Regions from separate parts of the Ningiella algicola genome, predicted to be linked through region 2. Evidence: predicted binding sites of a transcription regulator. Region 2 holds the regulator's gene; each other region holds the start of a gene.
What was found. Region 2 encodes sigma-54, which starts transcription at its own class of promoters, with help from an activator protein. Its sites were predicted from a motif close to GTTGGCACGNNNNTNGNNT; they were not measured.
Positions count from the first base shown of each region.

Region 1 (4,333 bases), 450 kb from region 2:
ATGAGTTGATATGACCAAGCTTCCCAACACCGAATTTGCCAAAGCTCAGTTGAGCGAAATGATATCCGAAGTTGCGAGTTTTTTAGGGCTAGAATCCCAAACCGGGGATTTGCTTCACCAATGGGTAGGTTTGTCGGTGCTTATTATTGCCGCGATTTTAGCTTGGTTAGTCGCCCTTTTCTTATTACGTTTTAAAGTCACTCGCTTAGTCAGATTCTCTAAAACAAATTGGGATGATAATCTGCAAGAGGCAGGAGTATTCAGACGGCTTGCGTTAGTGGTACCCGGCGTTGTGCTCTATTTCGGTAAAGACGTGCTGCTAGTGCCAGATAGCAAGATGTTTATTGCCGTTGGCAACCTTAGCGCTGTTTACATCATGATTGTTATCTACAGTGCGCTTCAGGGTGCATTAACCGCCACCGACCAAATCTACAAGACCACCCGATTTGCGAGAAAAGCACCCATAACCGGCTTTATTCAGGTTGCTAGACTCTTGTTTACCTTAGGGCTTATTTTCTTAATTGTCTCGTTAATTGTGGGTAAAAGCCCTATTTACTTACTGTCGGGGTTAACGGCTATTGCCGCGGTATTGCTGCTTGTATTCAAAGATACAATTTTGGGTTTTGTTGCTGGAATTCAAATCGCCGCCAACCGTATGTTCAACAATGGCGACTGGATACAAATGCCCCGATACGAGGTTGACGGCGAAATACTGGAAATAGGTTTAACGGTGGTAAAAGTGCAAAATTGGGATAAAACTATCTCGACTTTGCCCTCTTACAGCTTGATTACTGAGGCGGTGAAAAACTGGCGCGGCATGTCAGACTCAGGCGGTAGACGAATCAAACGAGCAATTCAAATCGATATGCGCAGTTTGCGCTTTGCTAGTCGCGACGACTTAGAAAAATGGGAAAAGCTTGCGATATTACAACCCTATCTTGCCTCCAAAAAAATAGATATAGAGCAGCACTGTAAAGACTTGGACGCTCGAAGACTAGATATCGTCAATAGCAGGAAACTCACCAATGTCGGGACCTTTCGAGCGTACATACAAGCCTACATTGCTCAGCATCCAGATATTCATAAAGGACTTACATGCATGGTTAGGCAATTACCCCCTTCAGAAAAAGGCTTACCCATCGAAGTGTATTGTTTTAGTCGAATTCAGGATTGGGTAAGATATGAAGGTGTACAGGCCGATTTATTTGACCATATTCTGTCGATAATGCCCTACTTTGGCTTAAAGACCTATCAGCGTATTACCAATGCTAATGGTGATGACCCAAATCAACGGTCTGGCATGGTAGGTCAATAAGCGCTGAATATCACCTTCGTTCGGGATAAAAACGTCCGTCGTCGCAATTCGCTTATCAGGAACTGTCGTTAGCTTAAGGCGTAAGCCATCAATAGCACAACTACTAACCCTGCAACACCCATAAAACCATACTCAATTCGCTCTTGCATGGCTTCTTTCCCTGACTTTGTTGAAATAACAGCCATTACGATACAGCTTAAACCAAGCACGAGTGCCACCAGCAAGACCCCAAATTTCAACAAGTCAAGAATTTCGTTCATCACGTTCCTATTTTCGCTATACGTCTAAAAATCGGGCGTATTATGCCCGAAAGTTTGCCTGAGCACTATGCTACTTCAGTCTTTTTTGCATCAATGTAAGTTACTGCTGCTGCGATAAGCAATATGGTCAAAACCGCTAACCATCGCATGTTTGCGCCTGCTTTTAGCTATTTAAACATTAAACCTTCTGTTTAACTCATTGATTTTATTGCGTTAAAATGATGGCTCACAAATTGCTAAATCACTTTTAGCGAACATATATACACGCAATCAGGTAAAAGGTACTAGATGTTTGCATCTAAGTATCCGTATGATAACTTGCAAGCTTAATATAAGGACCAAACATGACTAACAGGCATATGTCTTTCAGGCACTCTCGTATTTTAGCGCTTGGCGCTGTGGCATTAAGTGCAATGCTATTTCATTCAAATGCAAGTGCATATAATTTCAACAACGAGACTTGTAATGTTCAGCTTGACGGCGATATTTTATTGACCAATACCATGCTGACTATCACGACCACAGATAATGACCAAATCGAGCTAAGCGAATCGGGAAACGCTGTCATAAATGGTCAATCGATTGACCTAACCCGTGCACAACGACAAGACGTAATAGCCTATGTGGATGGCTTCGAAGCGACTGTACCGAAAGCAATGGCTTTAGCTGCCAAAGCGATCGAACTCACCAATGAAGCACTCACAGAAGTCTTTACAGGGCTACTTGGTGAAGGTAGTGAGCTTCCAAAACTTCTGAACAAACGTCTAAATGAACTTCAGCAAAAACTGGAATCAACGGTTTATCCAAGTCCCGGTACCTTAGTATTCGATAGCCGAACATTTGGAAGTAATATCTATAACGACAAACAAGAAACTCAGACTGAATTTGAGCGAGATCTAGATCAAGCGATAGAGGAAATAACCAGCAGCGCAATGGCTGAAATGCTGGTACTTATTGGCAAGAGCATGCTCAGTGGAGACGGCGCCATGCAGGACTTTGAAACGCGCATGCAAACCATGGGCGATAACATTGATGCAGCAGTTAGCACCCAATCTGAAGCACTTGAGCAAGACGCAACTGCCCTATGCGAGGACTTAATCGCCATCGACGAAACGGAAGACAAACTACAAAGCATTACTGAACTAAAGGACTTAAATCTTTTAAATGTATCTGCAAATCGAGCATAGACGAACTCAGTATCATTTTGGACGGCCCTGAGAGCATGGCAAGTCAAGCAAGGACAAATCGAAAAGTGAGCATTATCGGTTTGGGATGGTTGGGCTTGCCGCTCGCTGAGCACTATTTGTTAAGTGGCTATCGTGTTTTAGGCACAACGCGAAGCCGCGATAAATGTGCTACCTTACAAAAAAGAGGGCTTGAAGCTTATCAGTTTGATATATATAACGCACATCTAAAACAACAGTTACCCCGTTCATTTTTTGAGCAAAGCACTTTGGTTATCAACATTGCCATTGGCAGGCGAGATATTGATGCTGAGCAGTACATCAAACGCATAACAAATCTTATTGATTTGGCCTTTGAACGTAACGCTGAGCAACTTATTTTTGTCAGCACCACATCCGTATTTTCGCAAACATCACACATTTATCCGATTCAACTCGATGAAGATAGCCCCACTGACCCTGCTTCAAACTCTGGCAAAGCGCATGCAAGCATAGAAAGGTATTTACTCCATAGGTACGCAGATAAAAGCGCGATATTACGCCTGGCTGGTCTTATTGGGCCCTCAAGCGCAGGGGGAGCAAGCTTTCGCCATCCCATATACGTTTTATCACAACGCGAGCAGATAAATGGCGGGAATGAGGCAGTTAATCTGGTTCATCAAGCCGACGCGCTCAGTTTTATCAAAGCCATTATCAACCAACAGGCAACTGGAAGAGTGTTTCATGCATGTGCAACTGAGCATCCGTCTCGAATCGACTGTTACACGCATGCTGCCGACGTACTGAAGTTGCCACGCCCTAAGTTCACTGACAAATCAGGAACACTGTGTGGCAAAGTAATTGACGGACAAAAAAGTTTAAATTCACTGTCGCTGAGCCTGGCTTACCCAAGCCCATACGACATGCTGCGCTCTCCTTTCGACTAGCAGCTCATGCTAGCCGCCGATTAGCGCCACGCCAAAGTATTTAAGCGCAACGGTATTTGCAAAAATGAGCAATAAAAATAAAGGAATAAAAGTGCCTAAGGAAAAGCTGACGTAACGCTCAAGGATACTGCCCTTAAATGAAGGGGCACCTTGCTCAATTTCTTCATTAAACTTTGATTTCTTCCAACGATAAATCACAAACAAGCAAATCAGCAGACCGTTTAAGGGTAAAATCGTGTCGTAGAAGACATCGTACACCACATCGAAAAAGGACTTGTTTGTACCGGCATAGGATACAAACTCACTGAAGAAGCCCACGAAGCCAAAAGACAGTGCGCAAAATACTGAAAAGACCACCAGTAGTGCACCGCAAATCATTAATGAGCTTTTACGACTAACGCCTTTTTCATCCATGAGTGCTGCCACCGGCACTTCAAAAATAGATACCAGAGAAGTGATAGCTGCAAAAAACACAAGCAAGAAAAAGATACTTGCGATTACGCTGGCGCCAAAATATCCGAAAGAAGCCTGCATCTCTAAAAATATTTGCGGCAGATATGAAAAAATCATCGAAATTGAGGATTCACTCAATTCATCAGGATTCACGTTTGGATTAAATGAGAAAATAGCGGGCAAAATCATCAGCCC
Region 1 is NZ_CP171821.2:4,393,696-4,398,028, reverse strand. It holds gene PN836_RS19195 (acyltransferase) at 1-9, shown strand, start outside; gene PN836_RS19190 (mechanosensitive ion channel family protein) at 11-1,315, shown strand; gene PN836_RS19185 (hypothetical protein) at 1,384-1,575, opposite strand; gene PN836_RS19180 (DUF2884 family protein) at 1,920-2,762, shown strand; gene PN836_RS19175 (NAD-dependent epimerase/dehydratase family protein) at 2,798-3,685, shown strand; gene PN836_RS19170 (sodium-dependent transporter) at 3,695-4,333, opposite strand, start outside.
Region 1: the regulator sigma-54 is predicted to act here: its motif matches at 1,796-1,814, upstream of PN836_RS19180 (DUF2884 family protein).

Region 2 (4,333 bases):
TACCGCTGCAGCTTACGCGCAAACGGAAGAGTCTAACGCACAACCTCAAGTGCAGTCTCAAGAGCAAGTAGAAGAGTTATCAACAATCAGTACTGACTTCTCACTACCCGTTACTGTTGACTCAAGAGACCAAAGTATTGATGGTAAAAATAAGACGTCAATATTTATCGAAAATGTTGTGATTCGCCAGGGTAGTTTAGAACTTACCGCCGACAAAGTTGAAGTTGACGCATCACAAGGTAGTGGTCAGGAAATCATTATTGCAAGTGGCAAGCCAGCAAGCTATCGACAAAGAAAAGACGATGGTAGCTGGGTTAATGCAAGCGCTAATGAGATCATTTACAAAGTAGCTGCAAAAAGCCTTTCTCTGGATGGCGACGCGCTGATAATGCAAAATGAGGTTAGCGTGACCGGCGACTTAATCGTATTTGATATGACTAAAGAACAAATTCTGGCGTCAAGTGACGAAAATAGCCAAGAGGCCGTGAGAACAGTCATTAGCCCAGGTGCCTTTTCAACTGAAGAACTTGAGTCTAACGAAGACAGCACAGCTGACGACGATAAAAAGAAAAATGGCGATAAAGAAAAGAAAACCAATGAAGATGAGAATCCCCTGTGAGTAGCACCTTAAGCGCGCAACACTTGGCAAAATCATATAAGTCTCGGCAGGTTGTACGCGATGTCAGTATACAAGTGTCAACTGGTCAAATTGTGGGTCTGTTAGGACCAAACGGTGCGGGCAAAACGACCACCTTTTATATGATCGTTGGGCTTGTTCCGCTGGACGCTGGCTTGATTCAAATTGACCAACTCGATATTACCTTACTGCCAATGCATGAGCGTGCTCGTCACGGCATAGGTTATCTCCCTCAGGAAGCATCGATTTTCAGAAAACTCACCGTGTATGAAAATCTTATGGCCATATTGCAAACACGAAAAGAGTTGAACAAAGGCCAACAGGAGCAGCATGCAGATGAACTGCTAGATGACTTCAGTATCAATCACATAAGAAATAATTTGGGCATGAGTTTATCTGGTGGAGAGCGTCGCAGAGTCGAGATAGCGCGGGCTCTAGCGGCAAACCCCAAATTTATATTGCTTGATGAACCTTTTGCAGGTGTTGACCCAATCTCTGTTAATGATATAAAGAAGATCATATATCAGCTTAAAGAGCGTGGTATTGGCGTCTTAATCACAGACCACAACGTGAAAGAAACCTTAGACGTTTGCGAGTTAGCTTATATCGTCAGTCACGGCGAATTAATCGCATCGGGCAAGCCTGATGAGATACTAGCGAACCAAACCGTAAGAGACGTATATTTAGGCGAACAGTTTGCTCTTTAACTCGGTGCTAGACGTATACGTGAATGTGTATACGCTTGTACGTTAGTGCGAATTAACGAAAGGAAGTAGATGAAACCCTCGTTACAACTAAAGTTTAGTCAGCAGCTCACCATGACGCCGCAGCTTCAGCAGGCGATAAAACTCTTGCAGCTATCTACTTTAGATTTACAACAGGAAATCCAAGAGGCTTTAGAATCAAACCCCCTTCTTGAGATGACTGAGCAAGAGTTCTCAGATGGTGATGATTCACGAGGCGACGAATCCAAAAAAGAAAAGGCGTCAGAGTCAAATTCAGAACAAGACGCAAACTCTGCCTCTAGCGCCGAAACAGAAGTACTCTCTGGCAGTGACAATATGGATAGCCACGACGCGCTTGAAAAAGGTGATCTGCCGGATGACCTACCCCTTGATAGCTCTTGGGAGGAATATTTGGGCTCAAGCTCTGCGCCCATTAAAATGGTGGGCACTAATCCTGATGATGATTATGTGTTTCAAGGGGAAACGTCGGATAGCATTCAAGATCACCTCATGTGGCAAGTGGAACTCACGCACTTTTCAGAAATCGACCGCTCTATTGCCATCGCAATTATTGACTCGATTGATGAGTCGGGATATCTGACCACCAGCAGTGAAGATATTTTAGAAAGCATTGACAACGAAGAAGTTGAGCTTGACGAAGTCGAATGTGTACTCAAACGTGTGCAAATGTTTGATCCCCTAGGCGCAGGAGCTCGCTCTGTGCAAGAGTGTCTCAGCGTCCAGCTAGCGCAATTCGATAAAGACACGCCTTGGTTAGACGAAGCGAAAGCGATTATCAATGAATACTCCGATTTGCTAGCGAGTAAAGACTATCGCACGCTAATGCGAAAAACGAAGCTCAAAGAGGACGACCTTCGAGAGGTGATGCGCTTACTAAAAACGCTCAATCCTCGCCCAGGCAGTGCAATCTCCGCGAAGGAGCCTGAATATGTCATTCCTGACGTGAATGTATACAAAAAGAACGGTGTTTGGACGGTCGAATTAAATAACGATGCATTGCCTGCACTTTCAGTAAACGAAACCTATGCGAGCTTAGGAAAAACAACAAAAAACCCGAACGATTCTCAGTTTATTAAGTCACATTTACAAGAAGCAAAATGGTTTATCAAAAGCTTAGAGAGCCGCAACGAGACTTTACTCAAAGTCTCTCATTGTATTGTGTCACGGCAGCGAGAGTTTTTTGAAAAAGGCCCTGAGAAAATGGTGCCTATGGTGCTTAATGACGTAGCCGAAATGGTGGATATGCATGAATCAACTATTTCCCGCGTAACCACGCAAAAATATATGCATACGCCTCGCGGTATATTTGAATTAAAGTATTTCTTTTCTTCACATGTGGCAACCGAATCAGGCGAAAATTGTTCTTCTACTGCAATTAGAGCCTTAATTAAGAAGCTGGTTGCGGTAGAGCCAACAAGCAAGCCATTAAGTGATAGTAAAATTGCACAAATGCTCGCTGAACAAGGCATTCAGGTTGCTCGGCGAACCATTGCAAAATATCGGGAATCGTTAAACATTCCCCCATCCAACCAAAGAAAGAGTCTTATATAGACAGCAAAAAGAGGACCTAGCATATGCAAATTAATCTTACCGGTCATCACGTGGAAATTACCGATTCATTGCGAACTTACGTGGATACAAAATTTGAAAAGCTAGAGCGACACTTCGATCATATCAACAACGTGCACGTTATTTTGAATGTTGAAAAACTGAATCAAAAAGCAGAAGCCACTGTGCATCTCAATGGCGGAGAGGTATTCGCAAATTCTGAACACACCGATATGTACGCGGCCATCGATTCTCTTATTGATAAGCTTGACCGGCAAGTAATTAAGCACAAAGAGAAATTAAGACGACATTGAGCCTTCCTACCTATGATAATCAGCGACATTATCTCACTCGACCGAACACAGTGTTCGGTCGACTGTCATAGCAAAAAACGTATCTTTGAAGTCATCAGTGAAATTGCTGTCAAACAGAATCCCAGATTAAACCAAAGTGAAGTATTGAGCAGTTTGCTTAGCAGGGAAAAAATGGGGAGCACTGGCATCGGCAACGGCATTGCTATTCCGCATGGTCGCATCGATGGCATCAACCAGATTATGGCGATTATTGTCACCAGCGACGAACCCATAGAGTTTGACGCAATTGACAACAAACCTGTTGATATTTTCTTCGCGATATTGGTACCAAGCGAAGAAGCCGATACACACCTTAAAGCCCTATCAGGCATTGCCAGAAAACTCAGCGACAAAGATATCGTCAAAGCCATCAGAAAGGCAGAGGATAAAAAAGAAATCGTCAGTGCGCTTGCCTAGTTCACGTTGGGTCATTAAGCTTAAAGCTTTCTAAACTCTGTTTCATACGCTGTTTGTGCGTGCCCATAGGAGTAAGTTGTGAAGCTTTTAATTATTAGCGGTCGTTCCGGCTCGGGCAAATCCATTGCGCTTCGTGCACTGGAAGACTTAAGCTACTACTGTGTTGACAATATTCCCGTAAATCTGCTGCCTACCTTAACTCATGCCCTAGCTGACGAACACGAATTGGTTGCTGTGAGCATAGACGTGAGGAACATGCCAAAAGCAGAGCAGGAAATATCCGAGATTTTGGCATATCTGCCCGAATTTTGGGATATTACGATCATATTTTTAGACGCAAGTGATGACGTATTAATAAAACGATACAGCGAAACGCGCAGGCTACACCCTTTATTTAAATTGTCTAATTCGCTTACCGATGCTATCAACGCCGAACGCGAAATACTGATCCCCGTGGCAGAAAAAGCTGACTTAACCATCAATACCGATCAACTCTCTGTACATGATTTAGCAGAATTGATTCGAGAACGTGTTCTGGGCAAAAAAAGCACTGATTTAGTTATCTTGTTTGAGTCCTTTGGTTTTAAATATGGTTTACCCAAAGATGCTGACTATGTGTTTGATGTGCGCTT
Region 2 is NZ_CP171821.2:3,947,610-3,951,942, reverse strand. It holds gene lptA (lipopolysaccharide transport periplasmic protein LptA) at 1-619, shown strand, start outside; gene lptB (LPS export ABC transporter ATP-binding protein) at 616-1,344, shown strand; gene PN836_RS17145 (RNA polymerase factor sigma-54) at 1,414-2,934, shown strand; gene hpf (ribosome hibernation promoting factor) at 2,958-3,245, shown strand; gene ptsN (PTS IIA-like nitrogen regulatory protein PtsN) at 3,258-3,701, shown strand; gene rapZ (RNase adapter RapZ) at 3,780-4,333, shown strand, end outside.

Region 3 (4,333 bases), 2.1 Mb from region 2:
TTGGTCAAGTAAATGCGCTGCCTTATCTTCGCCTAAGGCCGTAGTCAGCGTGCGGCGAACAAAGTCTTCGCTCTTAAATCCAATGGTTGAGTAGTTTTGAATTTCTTCAATAAAGTGCTTATGCACTGCATTGATTTTTGACTGCGTCATATCATCCATCGCGGCCATCGCGGCGCCAAGAGCTTGAACCTGCTTGGGCTGCATAAACTTTAATATCTGCGCGGCGTCGTCTTCAGACAAACTCAATAACAAGATAGACGCTTTTTCAATGCCATCAAGCTTGCCAATATCATAGCTTGGCGCTTCTTCTTGTGTTTGTAGTGCTGTATTTTCTGCCATGATTCTCTCTAATTCGGTGTTTCTATTCGTCTTCTAATAACCAGCCGCGTACGACCTGCGCGGATAATTCGGGTTCATTGGCAACTAGGGCACGCACGACCTTAAGCACATCTTCATCTTTGTTTAAGTTCGGTAGCGTGAGCGAACCGTCTGCTGCAAAACCTACTTTGGCTTCATCAAATTCATCGCTCAACATGTCCATAGTTTCGTCACCAAGGTCAAGTTCGATATCGTCGTCACTCACTACTGCGCTCATATCCGCTTCTGGGAAGATGAGGCGCTTAAGCATCGGTCTGACAACGGCCATTATTAGCACAATGATAACAATCGCGCCCATAACGAGCTTTAAGATGGGCATGAAGAAGTCTTCTTGCCAAAATGCTTCCTCTTTTACCTCACCCATATCAATGCGATTAAATGGGATACTGACCACTTCAAGTGAATCACCGCGAGTGACGTCAAACCCAATGCCACCTTGCAGCAAACGTCGAATGTTTAACAACTCTTGCTGAGACATTGGCGTTGATACTGTCTGTCCGTCGGCTCCGGTAGAAGCAATATGATCAACGGCAACAGATACGCTTAACCGTCTGATTACGCCCGTTTGCTGTTTAGTGTGGCTAATGGTGGTATCTAATTCGTAGTTGCGTGTTTCTTCTTTTGTTCGGTTACCAGGAACGGTCTGGTCACCACCATTGCCGCCCATAGCGTCTTCTGGAATATTGGAATCAAGCGGTGGCTGATTGGTGAGCGCGCCTGGAATACCAGCAATAATTGCGCCCACTGTATTTTGTTCAGAAATCATTTCACTGCGCACAGCGGGTAAATCTGGGTTGTAGCGACGTTGAGTTTGTTCAACGGCAGTAAAATCCATGCTGACATCTGCCTGAGCAGTATAGTTACCCAGGCCAAGCACAGGAATCAAAATAGAATCAATTTTCTGTAAGTACTCTTCTTCGCGCTTTTTCTCAAGCTCGTATTCTTTGCGGGCACGTGAACTCATCGAATCTTGTGAGCCAGAATTAAGCAGTCGCCCGTTGCTGTCAGTTACCGTCACGCGGCTAGGCTCCATGCCTTGCACTGCAGATGCAACAATATCCACAATCGAGTCAACTTCTTCACCCGATAACACTGAACCACGAAGCGCGGTTACCACCACTGTCGCGCTGGCTTGCTTTTCTTTACGGGCAAATACGTTTTCTTTTGGAAGCGCCAATAACACTCGCGCTTTGCTTACGGCATTAATGTCTTCGATGGTGCGCGCAATCATCTGTTCGCGTGCGTGTTTTAGACGTTCTAGCTCAACGCGTTGACTAACACCAAACCCCATGTCTTGCATAATGATATCGGCACCACCAGACTCTTGTGTGGAAATGCCTTCTCGCACCATACCTAAGCGCACATCTTTAAACTGGCTGTCGACCACATAAATGGTTGTACCTTCAATTTTGTATTGCACTTGCTGCTGATCAAGATAGTCAAGGGTTTCTATCATCTCTTGCGCTGGCATTTGTGCCAGGGGTCGATAGGTTGGCTCTTTTGACCATAAAAAAATGAATATTGCGATAGCAACACAAATGACCAAGGTCACAATCATCGTCATTTGACGGATAGTTTCTGCGTTACTTAAACTCTCGACAATGGGGTTTTTGCGAGCATCAGCAACTTCACGTTCACTTATGTCGTCAGAAATTGCCAGTTCGGTACTTGTTGATTCAGCCACGTCTTACTACCTCTATACCGGCATGTTCATAATGGTTTTATACGCTTCAAGCAGCTTATTTCTGACCTGAACAGTCGCTTCAAAAGCAATACCTGACTTCTCTTTTGCCACCATTACGTCAACGAGGCTTAAATCGGGGTCACCCATCTCAAATCGTTGCTGCATGGTGCGCGACTCTTTTTGCATGCCATTGACGTTGTTAATTGCTTGGCTCAACATATCTGAGAATTCAGAACCCGATGGATTAACTTCAAGACGCTGCATTGGCGCATTTGGCACCGCACTAGCCTGCGCTGCCATGGCCTGCATTTCTTGATAAAGTGAGTTTGCTTTTACATCCATTTGAACTACCTTAAGCGTCATTTTTTTGCTAAAACTGCAATCGATACGAGGGCATATGCAATCGAAATGCCATTTTGAGAGAAAGCGGCAATTTATGGTCAAAATGAACGGCAAGGGTTTGCACTTGCCTCGTCATTTGGGTATTCGGCTAATTCGGTAGTTGGGCAAGGGTTGCCTAAAGAGGATGTTCAAGGGAGGAGACCCACCTTCAAATAGCTGCTGGCCCGTCCTTGGGCGCTCAGCATTGTGGGGCGTTCGCAATTGTTGGGCAAGGGTTGCCTAAAGAGAATGTTCAAGGGAGGAGCCCCACCTTCAAATAGCCGCTGGCCCGTCCTTGGGCGCTCAGCATTGCACGTCCGTGTGCAATGATGCTATTTGAAGGTGGGGCTCCTCCCTTGAACATTCTCTTTAGGCAAAATGCTATAGGTTCCATCTTTGAATAAGCGATTCATATTTTCAAAGTTCAATCGCTTGTTTTCAGCTTGCTCTGGCGTTTGAGATTGCAATACAGTGTACGCCGCAAGAAAAGGATTCGGCCCAGCGCTATAGCGAGACGCACCACTATTTGCGTGATCAAAATAAGCGGAAGAAATACTTTCTACCATTAGGTTTATTGGCACTTCTACAGCATCGGAAAATTGCTTTGCAGCAGTGATATCGCTTAAACCCGGGATAAAAATGCCACTCGCCCCCGCCTTTATGTAGCGTTTCATTCGAACAAGGGTTTGATCAAAACACTCAGCATCATCGACTAGCTGACGCAGATAGACATCGGTTCGTGCGTTGATATAAAATTGCGCTCCCACGCGCTCACGCATTGCCATGATCTTTTGTGCTAGCAATTCGGGCGCATCCATTCCATCTTCTATATTAATGCCTACCACACCCAAAGCGCACAAACGCTCACATAAATCGGCAACTTCATCCGGCAAGTCGGAATAGCCGTTTTCAATATCTACGGTTAGCGGAATTGTCGCAACTCGCTGTATACGTTCAATGGCATCAATTAATTGTGATGTTGGCAAGGCTGCACCGTCGGCGTAACCCAATGACCAAGCTAAAGACGCACTGCTTGTTGCAAGCGCTTTCGCGCCATTTGCTTGCACTATGGCAGCGCTAGCGGCATCCCATATGTTGTTAAGTAGCAGTGGCTCTTGTTTGTTATGTAGGCTTTGAAACTTGGTAAATTGTGTTGTCATCTAACTATCTCCTAAGTGAGTAACTAGTGTATAAGAAGATCTCGTTTAAACACGTGTTTTTCGGAACTGATAGTAAAGTTAAATACAAAACGCCGGCGCTTGTTTTGGCTCTTCGAGATGGGATTTCCGCAGAGAGCTGGTTATTAATAGTGTCATTGCACACGGACGTGCAATGCTAAGCGCCCAAAGACGGACTCAAACCAACAGCCCGGCGCTTGTTTTGGCTCTTCGAGATGGGGTTTCCGCAGGGGGCTGGTTATTAATAGTGTCATTGCACACGGACGTGCAATGCCAAGCGCCCACGGACGGGCCAGCGACTATTAATAACCAGCCCCCTGCGGAAACCCCATTTCGAAGAGCCAACCCTCATAAAGCAAAAAAAGCCGCCTCTTGGGGGAGGCGGCAATAGGGAGACATCCATATCATTGCTTACAAACTTTTAGCGCTTTGAAGTGTTAATTAGGGACTTCAATTCCCGACTCGCGCATTTTCGCGAGCTTATAACGAAGGGTTCTGGGGCTGATGCCTAACTTCTCAGCAACATCTTTGCGCTTACCATTGTAGGCTTGCAGCGCATCCAAGATGATTTGATGTTCCTGGAATTTAAGTTCCGACCCCAATAATTTGTTATCGGACTCTTGTGCATCAACTTGAGCAAAAAATTGCGGTGCGCTAGATTCCATCATTGGGCTGGCTGGCTCAATCAATAAATCGGAAGCATCAATTTGCC
Region 3 is NZ_CP171821.2:1,343,059-1,347,391, forward strand. It holds gene fliG (flagellar motor switch protein FliG) at 1-339, opposite strand, end outside; gene fliF (flagellar basal-body MS-ring/collar protein FliF) at 362-2,062, opposite strand; gene fliE (flagellar hook-basal body complex protein FliE) at 2,075-2,404, opposite strand; gene PN836_RS06035 (isocitrate lyase/PEP mutase family protein) at 2,776-3,603, opposite strand; gene PN836_RS06040 (sigma-54-dependent transcriptional regulator) at 4,059-4,333, opposite strand, start outside.
Region 3: the regulator sigma-54 is predicted to act here: its motif matches at 2,460-2,478, upstream of fliE (flagellar hook-basal body complex protein FliE).

Region 4 (4,333 bases), 1.7 Mb from region 2:
AAGCCGCAGAAAGTGATAGAAGCTTTATATGAGCACACCAACGGGGAAGCGTACGTCAGTTCTGACGTTGGTCAACATCAAATGTTCGCGGCCCTCTATTATCCCTTTGCTAAGCCGCGTCGATGGATTAATTCTGGTGGCCTTGGCACTATGGGCTTTGGTTTGCCTGCTGCCATGGGCGTGCAGTTTGCACATCCTGATGCTTGTTCTGTTGTGGTAACCGGTGATGGCAGTATTCAGATGAATATTCAGGAGCTTTCTACGTGTTTACAATATGATCTTCCCATAAAAATCATCTCATTGAATAACCGGGCGTTGGGAATGGTAAGACAATGGCAAGACATGAATTATAAGGGGCGTCACTCCCATTCTTATATGGATTCGATGCCAGATTTTGTGAAACTTGCCGAGGCTTATGGTCATGTGGGTATTAAAGTCGACAAGCTTGATGAATTGGACGATGCAATGGCACGATGCTTTGCTGAAAAAAATCGTTTGGTATTTATGGATATTGCAGTGGATCAAAATGAACATGTTTATCCAATGCAAATTAAGTATGGAGCGATGGACGATATGAGATTAAGTAAGACGGAGCGAACTTAATGCGACGAATTATTTCAGTATTGATGGAAAATGCGCCGGGTTCACTATCGCGCATTATGGGTGTATTTTCACAGCGTGGGTACAATGTCGATTCCTTATGCGTAGCGCCCACAAGTGACGAGAGCTTGTCTCGCTTAACAATCATTACTCAAGCCGATAACAAGGTTATAGAGCAAATTACTAAGCAAGTGAATAAGCTTATCGATGTATTGCGTGTTGTCGATTTAACTGAGGCGGGACATGTTGAACGCGAGCTTATGCTAATAAAGGTTTCCACACGCACTGAGGGCGCTCGAGCTGAGGTGAAGCGAAACGTTGATATATTTCGTGCACGTATTCTAGACGTTACGTCTCAGCACTACACCATAGAAATTACCGGCACCAGCGACAAGCTAACGGCCTTTAGCGATGTAATGAAGCAGTGTGCCGACATAGCTGAATCAGCCAGAACGGGTGTTTGCGGTCTTTCTCGAGGTGATAGAGCGCTTCGTCCTTAGGACAACACGAGTAAACTGGTATAATCCATTGAAAAACCACTGCTACATATAATTCTATAAGACTGGTTGGAGCGATGAGAACGTGGGGATATTGTCTTTGTAGGAAAGAATGATTTCTATACTGTCGCCCGTCCATCTTATGCCCTTTTTATTCAAATATGACGTTTATCTTTTGGGTCTAGGGCACAAAGTCTCGGTAACTTATGAATAAGCTACCGAGTCATATTTGCGAGGTATGAACTATGCCTGCTTTCTGCGCGCAACAACGAAGCCAGCAACGCCAAGCAACATCATAGCAAGGGTTGAAGGAGCTGATACCGCAGTAGCAGAACCGTATGTAACGTTGTCAATGCCATATACGTCATTGACGATTCCACGAAAGATTACCGAAGTGAAAGCCGTGTCAGACGTAAACCCATAAAAAGAGGCCTGACCAGAACCAGACGCAATTGGCAGAGTAAGCACTTCGCCACCTACTACAATCTCAGTTCTTGCTATCTCATCATTCAGGCTTCTAAAGTCTGCGCCAAAGGACGAAATGGCGGTATCGAACATGAACATTAAATCGACCCCTAAGTTGCCATTTGTAAACACGCGCATATTTGCTGAACCGTTTACATCGGACTCTGCATTTGCTAATGGCGGAACATCGATAATGTTAAAATTGGTGCTCGGAGTTGATGTCATTGAAAGGCTAAAGTCGCCCACATCGAGAGTACCTGTATGGAATTGTGTATCGATGGTGAATGAATCAAAGTCCTCTATGCTAGTCGCGCCAGCCGCAGCATCAAATGCGCTCCGGTCTGTAAATGATACTAAAGCAGCATTCGCAGACGTAGCGAATAAACAAGTGATTAAGATAAGTGCTTTTTTCATAAAACTGTCCTTTCCAAAATGAGTGAGTAAGCGCAGTAAAATACTATTTCTGCATGTAGCACCTAATAGTCAATCCACGATTATTAATATGGTGCTGATGAGCAATTTTAATCAATATTCATACCATTTTGTAACACCATGTTTTTACGAGTTTTTTAAAACTAAATATTGCTTATTGTAAAGATTGCGGACACTTCCACGCAACATAGGCGCATGATTTTGCTATGGATACAATCATGCGCCCATGTTGATGTATCTCGAGCGCTTTGTGCTTGGCAATATAACTAAAACGATTAAGTCCAAATAGCGTGAATTATTTGTTAAATATATGCTCGATTCACTTGTGTTTTCTGAGCTTCTGCTAAACTTATGGTGTTATTGATAAGAATTTTAATGACCTTATCGGATACTGAAAAGTATATACGCTAGCTTAAGGTTGGCGGTTAATTTCAATAAGCTTCTTATCTTTAATGCTGATTGCGCATCAATTTTGCGCTGTATTGATATTAAGTTTGAGGTTTACATGTCTAAGGTTACAGGCACAGTTAAGTGGTTTAACCCTGAAAAGGGTTATGGGTTTTTAACACAAGATAACGGTGGAAAAGATGTTTTTGTCCATTTCCGCGCAATTGTTGCGGAAGGTTACAAAACACTGCCAGAAGGCCAACGCGTTACTTTCGAGGTTGAAGAAGGTCAAAAAGGTTTGCAAGCAGCCAACGTAGAAACGGTATAGCTAGCAATCTGTCCACTTAATACTTTGCTTAAAAAGTATTGAATAAATGGCGCGTAAATCGCGCCATTTTCATTTCGGCCACTGGGTAGTTAAACGCGTTCAAAAATTGTTGCAATACCTTGACCTAAGCCGATACACATAGTGGCAAGGCCTATCCCAACATCTTGCTCTTCCATGTTATTTATCAGCGTCGTTGAGATTCGTGCACCTGAGCAGCCTAATGGATGACCTAGCGCAATTGCACCGCCTTTCAAATTCACTTTTTCTTCATAGGTCTCAAGCCACCCTAACTGCTTGATACACGACAATGCCTGAGCCGCAAAAGCTTCGTTAAACTCGGCAAGCTCAATATCGTCCATCGATAATCCAGCTCGTTGAAGCGCTTTTTTAGTCGCAGGAACTGGACCAAAGCCCATGATTGCTGCATCGCATCCAGCTACTGCCATTGAGCGAATCTTTGCCCGCGCTTTTAACCCTAAGGCATTTGCTCTATCAGCTGACATAATAAGCATCGCCGAAGCACCGTCTGAGATGGCAGAAGAAGTCCCCGCTGTTACAGAACCATTGACAGGGTCAAACACAGGGCGTAGACCGCTTAGTGTTTCAACGGTTGTTTCGGGTCTGATAACTTCGTCATGTTGCACCTTCACCAGCACTCCGTCTGCGTCATGCCCCTCTACGCCAACGATTTCATTATCCCAACCACCATTATTCATGGCGGCTGCGGCTTTTTGATGAGAGCGAGCCGCGAATGCGTCCTGCATTTCACGGGTGATCCCATTTTGTCGTCCAAGCAATTCGGCTGTCATCCCCATGCTGCCAGACGCTTTTGCAGTATGTTTTGCAAGTCCGGGGTGAAAATCGATATTGTAGTTCATTGGAACATGTCCCATATGTTCTACGCCGCCTATCATATAAACATCACCGCGTCCCGTCATTATGCCGGAAACTGCGTCATGCAATGCTTGCATAGAAGAACCGCATAAGCGGTTTACAGTAACTGCACCGGTACTTCTAGGGATCTCAGTAAGAAGTTGTGCATTTCGGGCAACATTGAAGCCTTGCTCTTTGGTTTGTTGCACGCATCCCCAAATGATGTCTTCAATTTCTCCGGGATCTAAATTGGGATTTCGCTCAAGTAACTGTGTCATCAAGTGTGCAGATAAGGTTTCTGCACGCACGTTTCTAAATACTCCGCCTTTCGAGCGACCCATTGGGCTGCGGATACAATCGACTACTACTACATCTTTCATATTCTTTCTCCTGTTGCCTTTAAGCGAAGTATGATTTGCCAGATGCTGCCATATCGCGCACACCATCCGTTATTTGATAGATTGGACCAAGTTCAGCGTATTTGTCGGCAAGCTCTACAAACCTATCCAGGCCCATGGTCTCAATGTAACGGAAAATGCCGCCTCTAAAGGGAGGGAAGCCTAAACCATAGAGCAAGGCCATATCGGCTTCTGCGGCACTTCCTACGATCCCTTCTTCTAAGCAGCGAATAGCCTCATTTGCCATCGGGATCATCAAGCGTGCAATCACTTCGTCTTTATCAAACTCTTTGCTTGGGGCAACATGGGGCTTAAACAAATCGTAAGCGGCATCGGCCGCTGATTTAGTAGGG
Region 4 is NZ_CP171821.2:2,258,660-2,262,992, reverse strand. It holds gene PN836_RS09810 (acetolactate synthase 3 large subunit) at 1-603, shown strand, start outside; gene ilvN (acetolactate synthase small subunit) at 603-1,100, shown strand; gene PN836_RS09800 (PEP-CTERM sorting domain-containing protein) at 1,341-1,976, opposite strand; gene PN836_RS09795 (cold-shock protein) at 2,500-2,709, shown strand; gene fadA (acetyl-CoA C-acyltransferase FadA) at 2,799-3,962, opposite strand; gene fadB (fatty acid oxidation complex subunit alpha FadB) at 3,982-4,333, opposite strand, start outside.
Region 4: the regulator sigma-54 is predicted to act here: its motif matches at 2,086-2,104, upstream of PN836_RS09800 (PEP-CTERM sorting domain-containing protein).